3 regions of the Qipengyuania sp. 902 genome follow, and region 3 is predicted to be linked to each of the others. Evidence: predicted binding sites of a transcription regulator. Region 3 holds the regulator's gene; each other region holds the start of a gene.
What was found. The regulator LexA, encoded in region 3, represses DNA repair genes until DNA is damaged. The targets are predictions, from matches to a motif close to GTTCCNCNCTTGTTCT.
Positions count from the first base shown of each region.

Region 1: ACSH0F_RS05170 (putative DNA modification/repair radical SAM protein) is a predicted target of LexA. The motif match lies at 1,384-1,399, and genes of this name have one in related genera.
Region 2: ACSH0F_RS07395 (ATP-dependent helicase) is a predicted target of LexA. The motif match lies at 1,749-1,764, and genes of this name have one in related genera.

Region 1 is NZ_JBNJLJ010000002.1:23,542-26,746, reverse strand. It holds gene ACSH0F_RS05175 (UdgX family uracil-DNA binding protein) at 1-140, opposite strand, end outside; gene ACSH0F_RS05170 (putative DNA modification/repair radical SAM protein) at 137-1,381, opposite strand; gene ACSH0F_RS05165 (carbonic anhydrase) at 1,692-2,318, shown strand; gene ACSH0F_RS05160 (PilZ domain-containing protein) at 2,433-2,831, shown strand; gene ACSH0F_RS05155 (Y-family DNA polymerase) at 2,828-3,205, opposite strand, start outside.
Region 2 is NZ_JBNJLJ010000002.1:473,718-476,922, forward strand. It holds gene rsmD (16S rRNA (guanine(966)-N(2))-methyltransferase RsmD) at 1-338, shown strand, start outside; gene ACSH0F_RS07385 (hypothetical protein) at 346-813, opposite strand; gene ACSH0F_RS07390 (hypothetical protein) at 1,083-1,637, opposite strand; gene ACSH0F_RS07395 (ATP-dependent helicase) at 1,772-3,205, shown strand, end outside.
Region 3 is NZ_JBNJLJ010000002.1:247,819-251,023, reverse strand. It holds gene ACSH0F_RS06315 (ComEC/Rec2 family competence protein) at 1-1,065, shown strand, start outside; gene lexA (transcriptional repressor LexA) at 1,141-1,839, opposite strand; gene trpC (indole-3-glycerol phosphate synthase TrpC) at 1,986-2,771, opposite strand; gene trpD (anthranilate phosphoribosyltransferase) at 2,768-3,205, opposite strand, start outside.

The sequences.
Region 1 (3,205 bases), 220 kb from region 3:
GCGATTCGGTCGGGCGGGACATCGCACTGGATCAGCCCGCGCGCCCGCTCGCGCCAGAAGTCGAAATCGTCCGGCTCCGGCATGTGCACCACGTAATAAGTTCCGAGCTTCACGCCCGAGAGGCTGCGCGAGGACCTCATGCCGCGAACAGCTCCAGCTGCTCGGTCTTCGGCGCGAGCAGGCTGCGCAGGTCCGCACGGTCGGTCAGCGTGATCGGGCGCCAGTCTACCGTACAGATGAACGGCCGCACCTTGGTGATCGATTGCGTCAGCAACGCCACATCGTCGAGCCGCAGATTGCGATGGCGGCGACTGGCGATGATCTTGTTGACCGCCTTCACGCCGAGACCGGGCACGCGCAGCAATTGCTCGCGACTGGCACGGTTCACATCGAGCGGGAACTGCTCGCGAAACTTGAGCGCCCACGCGAGCTTGGGATCGATGTCGAGCGGCAAGTTCCCGTCCGCCTCGGTCGCCTGCATCACCTCGGTCGGCTTGTAGCCATAGAAACGCATCAGCCAGTCCGATTGATAAAGCCGATGCTCGCGGATCAGCGGCGGGCGTTTCAGTGGCAACACCGCGCTGGCATCGGGGATCGGCGAGAAAGCGCTGTAATAGACCCGGCGCAGGCGGAAATTGTCGTAGAGCCGACTCGCCTTACCCACGATATCGGCATCACTCGCGGCATCCGCGCCGACGATCATCTGCGTCGATTGGCCCGCAGGCGCGAAACGCGGCGCGTGGCGGAAGCGTTTGCGGGCATCCTTTGCCTCGACGAGGTCGGCCTTCACCTTGCCCATCGCGCCTTCGATCTGGCGCGCATCCTTGTCGGGCGCGAGGCGGATGAGGCCACCGTCGGTCGGCAGTTCGACATTGATCGACACACGGTCGGCATAGAGCCCCGCCTGATGGACAATCTCGGCATCGGCTTCGGGAATGGTCTTGAGGTGGATGTAGCCCCGAAAATCGTGTTCTTCCCGCAGGATGCGGGCGACTTCCACGATCTGCTCCATCGTGTGGTTCGAGCTTTTCACGATCCCTGAGGACAGGAACAACCCTTCGATATAATTACGCCGGTAGAAGGCGAGCGTCAGGTCGACCACTTCCTGCGGCGTGAAACGCGCGCGCGCCACGTTCGAGCTCTTGCGATTGACGCAGTAATGGCAGTCGAACACGCAGTGATTGGTCAGGAGGATCTTGAGCAGGCTGATGCAGCGGCCATCGGGCGCATAGGCGTGGCAGATGCCCATCCCCTCCGTCGAGCCGATCCCCTTGCCGCCCAGACTGTTCTTCTTCGCCGTACCGGACGACGCGCAGGACGCATCGTATTTCGCTGCATCGGCGAGAATCTCAAGCTTCTGAAGGATGGTTTGCGACGCCATTCGTTCTTTATATGTTCTTACGCAGGTTTTTCCAACAGCAAAATGCTGCGACCGTGGGAACCCCCAGGCCAGAACAGCGTAAAAATTGCACGGACCGGGCCCCTCTGGCGGGCGCATATGCGCTCGTGATGTCGGACGTTGAGCGATCGCCCTTGGCGATAAAGCAAACCAGCGCCCGACCCACTCTGACTTCGGGCGCCAACGGAGAGTGGTTATGATATCTCGTCGATCCATGCTTGGTGCAACGGGGGCTGCCAGTGCCGCCGCCTTGCTGAGCGGTAATTCGGCCTTAGCGCAGGATAATCCGGCAATGCCCGAACCTGCGCCGCCCGCTTCCGACCTCACCCCCGATCAGGCACTCGAACTGTTGCGACGAGGCAACGAACAGTTCCTGACCGGCGGTCGTACGAGCGTCCTAACCAGTTCCCAACGACGGCTCGATCTCGCCGCTGGGCAACAGCCTTTTGCCGCCTATGTGACGTGTTCGGATAGCCGGGTGCCGCCTGAACTCCTGTTCGGTCGCGGACTGGGCGAACTCTTTATCATTCGCAATGCCGGGAATACCGTAGATACGGTCGCGCTCGGGTCGATCGAATATGCCGTGGCGGTGCTGAATGTCCCCCTGGTGGTCGTGATGGGACATGAGAGCCGCGGTGCCGTGAAAGCAGCGACCGAAGTCGTTACGGACAATGCGACATTCCCAGGTTCCATCGGTCCGATGATCGAACCGATTATCCCGGCGGTCCTGTCGGTACGCGATAAGGACGGCGATCTGCTCGATAATTCGGTGCGCGCCAACGTCAGCCGCGTCGTACGGCAGCTTCGACAGCATACCGACCCCATCCTGCTCGAGCCGCAGCGGGTCGGGGCACTGAAAGTCGTCGGTGCTTATTACGATCTCGACGATGGGCGTGTGGACTTCTTCGATCGCCCCTGAATGCGATACCCGTCCGGCAAGGTGCCGGGCGGGTATCCCTAAAGTTTATTTACCGTGTCAGAAAAGGTCACGGTAACCAGAGCCCCCCGATGACGTCCGGTAAGGGGGCACCGCGTGGCGCTATTCCAGAAAAAACAGGTCGCAAGCCAATCCGAACGACGCATCAGTCGGCGCCATGCCGTCGATTGCCCGGCGTCGCTTCGCCTGCTCGGCGGCGAACGGTATGGTCGGCTCAGCGATCTGTCGCTCGACGGCGCATGTTTTGAGGCTGACGACCTGCCTGCCAGCGGGGTTTCGGGGTTGCTTGTCTGGGGCGATCAGGAACACTGGTGCAAGGTGGTATGGAGCCGCGACGGTAGCTGCGGGCTGGTGTTCGAACGCAGCATTCCGCAAGCAGCCGTGGACGCCACAACGCAGACCGTCGAAGTCGAAACCGGCCCGGTGGCGAATTTCAGCAACATACCCCTCGGCCAGAAGCGCTCGCGCCGCGCGTTTCTCGTGTCCGAGAGTTAGGCGCACAGCCCCTGCAGGAACCAGTCCGGTGGTCCGCCCCGCCCGTCTCCGGCGATGCCTTGGCGATAGATCCAGTAGCGCCGCCCTCGCTCGTCCTCGATCCGGTAGTAATCGCGTAGGCGGACCGAACCGCGCTCGCGCCACCATTCGGGTGCGATCCGCTCCGGCCCTTCGACCCGCGCGACTTCGTGCACCCCGCCGCGCCAGCGAAAGCGCTGAGGGTACCCGTCGGGCGAAGCATAGAGCACGGCGATCCGCTCCGGCGTGTCGAGCATCTTCAGCGGGCGAGCGTGGAATTCCAGCACCCCTTGCGTCGGTGGCTCGCGCTCCAGCGGCGGCTTCCAGCGCTGCGCGCGCTCCGGGATGTGGCTGGC
Region 2 (3,205 bases), 230 kb from region 3:
TCGAGCAGGACAGCGCGGCGGTGAAGGCGATCCGCAGCAATATCGAGACCTTCGAGGCGCGGACCAGAGCGAGCGTTCAGCAGGCATCGGTGATGAGCCTCGGTCCGGCCAAATCCGCGCACCAGCTGATTCTGCTCGATCCACCTTATGGGACCGGCGCGGGCGAAGTCGCTCTGGATCGCATGCTGCGGCTCGGGTGGATCGACCCCACGACCTGGATCGCGCTCGAAACCGGCGCGAAGGAAGAACCGCGGGTGAGCGGGCTCGAATGCGTGGCGGATCGCCGCGTCGGCAAGGCTCGGCTCTCGCTCTTAAGGCTCGCTACCGACGCGGCGTGAGGCGCAATTACGTGCGCTTCATAGGATCGGAGTGCTCGGAATGCGCTTCATCCATCGGCTCCACTTCCTCGACCGGCTCCGTTTCCTCAACCGGATCGGCATCGGCGGTAGGCTCAGTCGGTTCCGTCGCGCCAACCTGCGTTTCGATCTGACCCCACGCAGCTTCGCGCCCTGTCTCGTCCATCGCGACCATTGCCAGCTTGTCGCCATCGGCTAACCGCCAGAAAAGCTCCTGTCGCTCGGGCACAAGCGTCCAGTAATACCCCTGCACCTCGCCCGGCCACTGCCGGAACTGGACCTGTCGCTCCTCCGGCCAATCGTCGACAACCGCCATCTGTTCGGGCGTCATTATCGCCTCGGCAGGCTGGGCATCAGCCGGCGGTGGTGCCGTGGTTTCGGGTGTATCCTGCGCCATTGCAGGGATAGAAATTGTGGCCAGTTGGCCACCGAGAATGTACCAAAAAGTCTTTCGCATGTGCTCTTCCTCTAGAAGTGAACATGCGCAACGAACGCGACCCGAATACTTACCCCTCCGGGACCTTCCTTGTCGTTTCAAACGCTTCCGATAAGCAATGGATTGCCGCGACCGCAATCGCGCTTTCCGCACCGCCCAACGGTGGTCGTGGCAAAAATGCGGCGAACGGAATCCCGCGCGTAAGCGAAAGGCGAGACCGCTTTCACGGTCCCGCCCTCGAACTCATAGCCAAGTCGCACTTGCGACACGTTGTGATAGAATAGTTCAAATCAGTCCATCTGACTGGCGGGACGACCCGGCCAATAATCCAGCGGCTTCGTACCGGTGCGGTTCTTTTCCCAGCTATTGATGCAGCCATCCTGCTGGTTCGGCGTGCATACCGGCAGGTCCTCGGCCGAGATGTTTGCGGCAGTGCTGCGCGTAATCGGCTGGGCGACTTCATTGCTCACGAAACGCGGCGAGGTCGAAGCCGACGTCGATGCGGTCGTAGCTGTTGTTGCGGTCGTGCTCGAGCCGTTCATCTGGGCTGCAATTTGCGTCCAGGCGGTCGAGCGCTGTTCGGGCGTCATTTCATAGATGCGCACACGCTGCTCGTCGTTGAGGACCCACCAGCCGTTTGTTTGTGCAGGCGTCAGAGTCCAATAGTATTCCTGTACGTTGGCAGGCCATGCATCATAGGCGGTCTGGCGATCGGCCGGCCAGCCATCATACATGGCCTCCTGAGCGTCGGTCCACATGTAGCCGTCAGAATCCATGTCCTGGGCGATCGTGGGGGCGGCGGTAAGAGCCAGGGCTGCTGCACCGGCGAGGATGATATTACGCATTGGAGTGTTCTCCATCTTTGTTTCCATTGCTCTTCCTACGCAGCACCGCACTGCATTGTTCCGTGGGTCCTCAGTACGTCAGGGTACGTCAGGCTTGTATTGCAGCCCGGCGTTCCCTAGCTGTTCCGGAGCTCATGTCAGATATCGTACCCACCTCGGAGACCGGCGAAAACGACGGGATTCCGCCCTATGTGGCGCGGTTGAATCCGCCACAGCGTCAGGCGGTCCTAACCACCGAGGGGCCGGTATTGATGCTGGCTGGGGCGGGAACAGGCAAAACGGCCGCGCTCACCGCGCGTTTGGCACATCTCATCGCGACCCGCCGGGCGTGGCCCTCCGAAATCCTGTGCGTCACGTTCACGAACAAGGCGGCGCGCGAAATGCGCGAGCGTGTCGGTAGGCATATCGGTGATGCGGTGGAGGGAATGCCGTGGCTCGGCACCTTCCATTCGATCGGGGCACGCATGCTTCGCCGCCATGCCGAGCTGGTCGGCCTGCAGAGCAACTACACCATCATCGACACCGACGATCAGTTGCGCCTGCTCAAGCAGATGATCCAGCAGGAAGAGCTGGACGAGAAGCGTTGGCCCGCGCGCCAGCTGGCCGGGCTGATCGACCGCTGGAAAAACCGCGGCCTCAACCCGGGCGATCTGGATGCTGCGGAGAACGAGGCCTACGCCAACGGTCAGGGCGCGAAGTTCTACAAACTGTATCAAGAACGACTGAAGACGCTCAACGCCTGCGATTTCGGCGACCTGCTGCTCCACATGCTGAACATTTTCCGCCGGCATCGCGACGTGCTGGAGCAGTATCAGAGACGCTATAAATACATCCTTGTCGACGAGTATCAGGACACCAACCAGGTCCAGTATCTGTGGCTCCGCCTGTTGGCGCAGGATCGCAAGAACATCTGCGTGGTGGGGGATGACGACCAGTCGATCTATTCCTGGCGCGGGGCCGAAGTGGCCAATATCCTCAAGTTCGAGAAGGATTTTCCCGGTGCGGCGGTGATCAAACTGGAGCAGAATTATCGCTCCACCCCGCAGATTTTGGCTGCGGCATCGGGGTTGATCGATGCGAATAGCGAACGGCTAGGCAAGACGCTGTGGACCAAACTCCCGGCGGGCGAGAGAGTTCGTGTGATCGGTGTCTGGGACGGACCCGAAGAAGCGCGCCGTGTCGGTGAGGAAATCGAGCGGCTCGAGTCCGAAGGCGCCTCGCTGGACGAGGTCGCCATCCTCGTGCGCGCGCAGTACCAGACGCGCGAATTCGAAGACCGCTTCATCCAGATCGGCCTCAACTACCGCATCGTCGGCGGCTTTCGCTTCTACGAGCGCGCCGAAATCCGCGATGCCCTTGCGTATCTGCGCGTCATCGAGCAGCCCGCCGACGATCTCGCTTTCGAACGGATCTACAACCAGCCCAAGCGTGGCCTCGGCGCGAAGACGCTGGAGGCGATGCGCCGCCATGCCCGCCGCACGCAGACGCCGCTAGCCGCCGCCTCGCTCGATCTCGCGAACAGCGACGAGCTGCCCGCCCGCGCGCGCAATACTCTGACGGGGCTGCTG
Region 3 (3,205 bases):
GCAGTGGCGGCAATTTCGGTGCTATTCCTGTGGCCGGAGTCGTTGGTCGGGCCGAGCTTCCAGATGAGCTTTGCCGCCGTGCTAGCCATCGTCGCGCTGCATAATGCGAAGCCGTTTCGCGAATTCCTTGCGCCACGAGAAGAAAGCGGCCTGCGCCGTTTCGGCCGCCGGGCGTTGATGCTGTTCCTGACCGGCTTTGTCATCGAGCTCGCACTTATGCCGATCGTCCTCTTCCATTTCCACCGGGCGGGGATTTACGGGGCGGTCGCAAATCTGTTCGCGATCCCGCTGGTGACCTTCGTCTCCATGCCGCTGGTGGCACTGGCGCTGGCGATGGACGTAGTCGGGCTGGGGGCGCCGGCTTGGTGGCTGGTCGGCAAATCGCTCGATGTGCTGCTGTGGATCGCGCACCTCGTTTCGGCTCAGCCGGGTGCCGTGAAGCTCGCGCCCAAGATGCCGATGGCGGCGATGGCGATATTTGTCCTTGGCGCGCTCTGGTTAGCCTTGTGGCATGGAAGAAAACGGCTTTGGGGCGTGATTCCCGTCGCCGTCGCTTCCTTATGGATGTGGGCGACACCCGCCCCGGACATCGTGATAACGCGTGACGGGCGTGATGTTGGTATAGCGAGCGCTGACGGTCGGCTGCTTGTTTTGCGGGACAGCGAGGGCAGCTACGCCCAGCAAAACCTGCGCGAAATCGCAGCGCTCGACGGGGAGCCCGTACCTTTAGCCGAATGGTCGGGCGCTCGGTGCAGCCGGGATTTTTGTAGCTTACGTATCGATAGGGATGGTCGAGAATGGGACGTGCTGATTGCGCGAAGCCGCGAACTTATCGAGGAGCGAGCGCTTGCCGCCGCCTGCGACAGGTCCGACATCGTCATCGCTGATCGCTTCCTGCCGCTCTCATGCAAGCCACGTTGGCTCAAGGCCGATCGCCGGTTTCTCGAGCGGGAAGGGGGTACCGCCATTTACCTTGCCGAAGAGCGTATCGATACCGTCGCCGAAGGGCAGGGCGAGCACGGTTGGTTCCGCCCTCTCGTCCGGCGGAACGCGGGCTCCCAATAAAAACAACCTCTGAAAGAAGAGGGGGCGCAGCCGACGCCGCGCCCCTCTCCCAAACCAAACCTATCTCGTCGAGCGTCAATGGTAGCGCCGTAGCAAACCGGCAAGCTTGCCTTGAACCTTCACTCGATGGGATTCATAAACCTGCGGTTCGTAGGCCCCATTCGCAGGATCGAGGCGGATTCGCCCGCCATCGCGGCGCAGATATTTCAGCGTAGCTTCTTCGTCATCGACAAGCGCCACGACGATCTCCCCGTCGCGAGCGGTATCGGACCGTCGCACGAGTGCGAAGTCGCCATCGAAGATTCCTGCCTCGACCATCGAGTCGCCCGACACTTCGAGCGCGTAATGCTCGCCGGGCCCAAGCAGCGCGGCAGGAACAGGCATGCTCGCCTGGCCCTCGATCGCTTCGATCGGCGCGCCAGCCGCGATTCGGCCATGGAGCGGCACGTCGATGATGTCGTTCGCCGGTTCCGGGGCGACGGGTTTCGCCGTTACCGTAGCCGCCGTGGTCGCGCCGGTATCGTTCGCAGGCTTGGCCTGGCCGGAGCCTGTCACCGCATCTTCGGGCAGTTTGACGACCTCGAGCGCGCGCGCCCGGTTGGGCAGGCGACGGATGAAACCACGTTCTTCGAGAGCGGAAATCAGGCGATGCACGCCGGATTTGCTCTTGAGGTCGAGCGCTTCCTTCATTTCTTCGAAACTGGGTGAAATGCCGGTCTCCTCCAGCCGTTGCTGGATGAAGCGGATCAATTCGTGCTGCTTGGCTGTCAGCATATCTGCGCAACTCCCGTGCCGCCTGTTCACAACCCTGTGAACGAATGTGGAACAATTAGGCAACGGATATCAGCAAGTCAAGCAATTCAGCCGTTTCGGACCTTTCTTGTGGAGAACAGGCGTTCGCGATACGTGCCGGAGCTGAGTCAGCCTTGGAGCAGGGTACGCGTCGCAGCGACGACATCGGCCTGCCGCATCAGACTTTCGCCGACGAGGAAGCTACGGACGCCGCCGCGCGCGAGGCGCTGGCAATCGGCATGCGTCGCAATGCCGCTCTCTCCGACAATAAGGGCGTGCTCAGGGGCGAGGGCTGCGAGCCGCTCGGTGGTCGCTAGTTCGGTGGTAAAGGTCCGCAGATCCCGATTGTTGACACCGATGAGCCGCGATTGAAGCGCTTGCGCGCGTTCCAGCTCGTGTTCGTCATGGACTTCGACTAACACGTCCATCCCGCGCTCAATCGCGGCCGCTTCGATCTCGCCCATCACGCCGTCGTCCAGCGCGGCAACGATGATGAGTATCGCATCAGCGCCGAGCGCGCGGGCTTCAGCGACCTGCCAGGGGTCGACCATGAAGTCCTTGCGCAGGACCGGCAGATCGCAAGCCTCGCGCGCTTCGACCAGATAGTCTTCGTGGCCTTGGAAGTACGGGGCATCGGTCAGGACGGAGAGACAGGCCGCACCGCCCCTGGCGTAGTCACGAGCGTGCTGCTCGGGGCGAAAATCCTCTCGGATCAGACCCTTGGATGGTGAAGCTTTCTTGATTTCGGCGATCAGGCCGAAGCCATTTTGCTGCGCGCATTCCAGTGCGGAGCGAAAGCCACGCGGCGGCGTTTGGCCCGTGGCTCGCACATCGAGCGAATCGAGCGAATGCTTCTGCATACGCTCGGCCACCTCGCCACGCTTGGTTTCGCAGATCTCGACCAGCTTGTTCATTGCGCGATCGCGATCCAGTCCGCCAGCAGTTGCCGGGCAGCGCCGCTATCGATTGCGTCGCCAGCCATTTCGGCACCAACCGTCCAGTCCTCGGTTTTGCCTGCCACGATCAGCGTCGCGGCGGCGTTGAACAGCACGGCGTCGCGATAGGGTCCGGGCGCCCCGAGCAAGAGCGCTTCCAGTGCCTTCGCATTGTGCGACGGATCGCCTCCGCGGATCGCCTCGACCGGTGCGTGGGGCAGGTTCGCCTGTACGGGATTTACCCGCCGCATCTCGAAATCGTTGCCGGTCACATCGGCCAGCTCGTTTCCACCCGCAAGGCTAAGCTCGTCCAGCCCCTCGTCGCCAGAAGCGATAAAGGTACGCTCGGTGCCGAGCTTGGCTTTTGCCGCTGCGTAGATCGGCACATAGGCCGGGCGCGCAATCCCGATCAG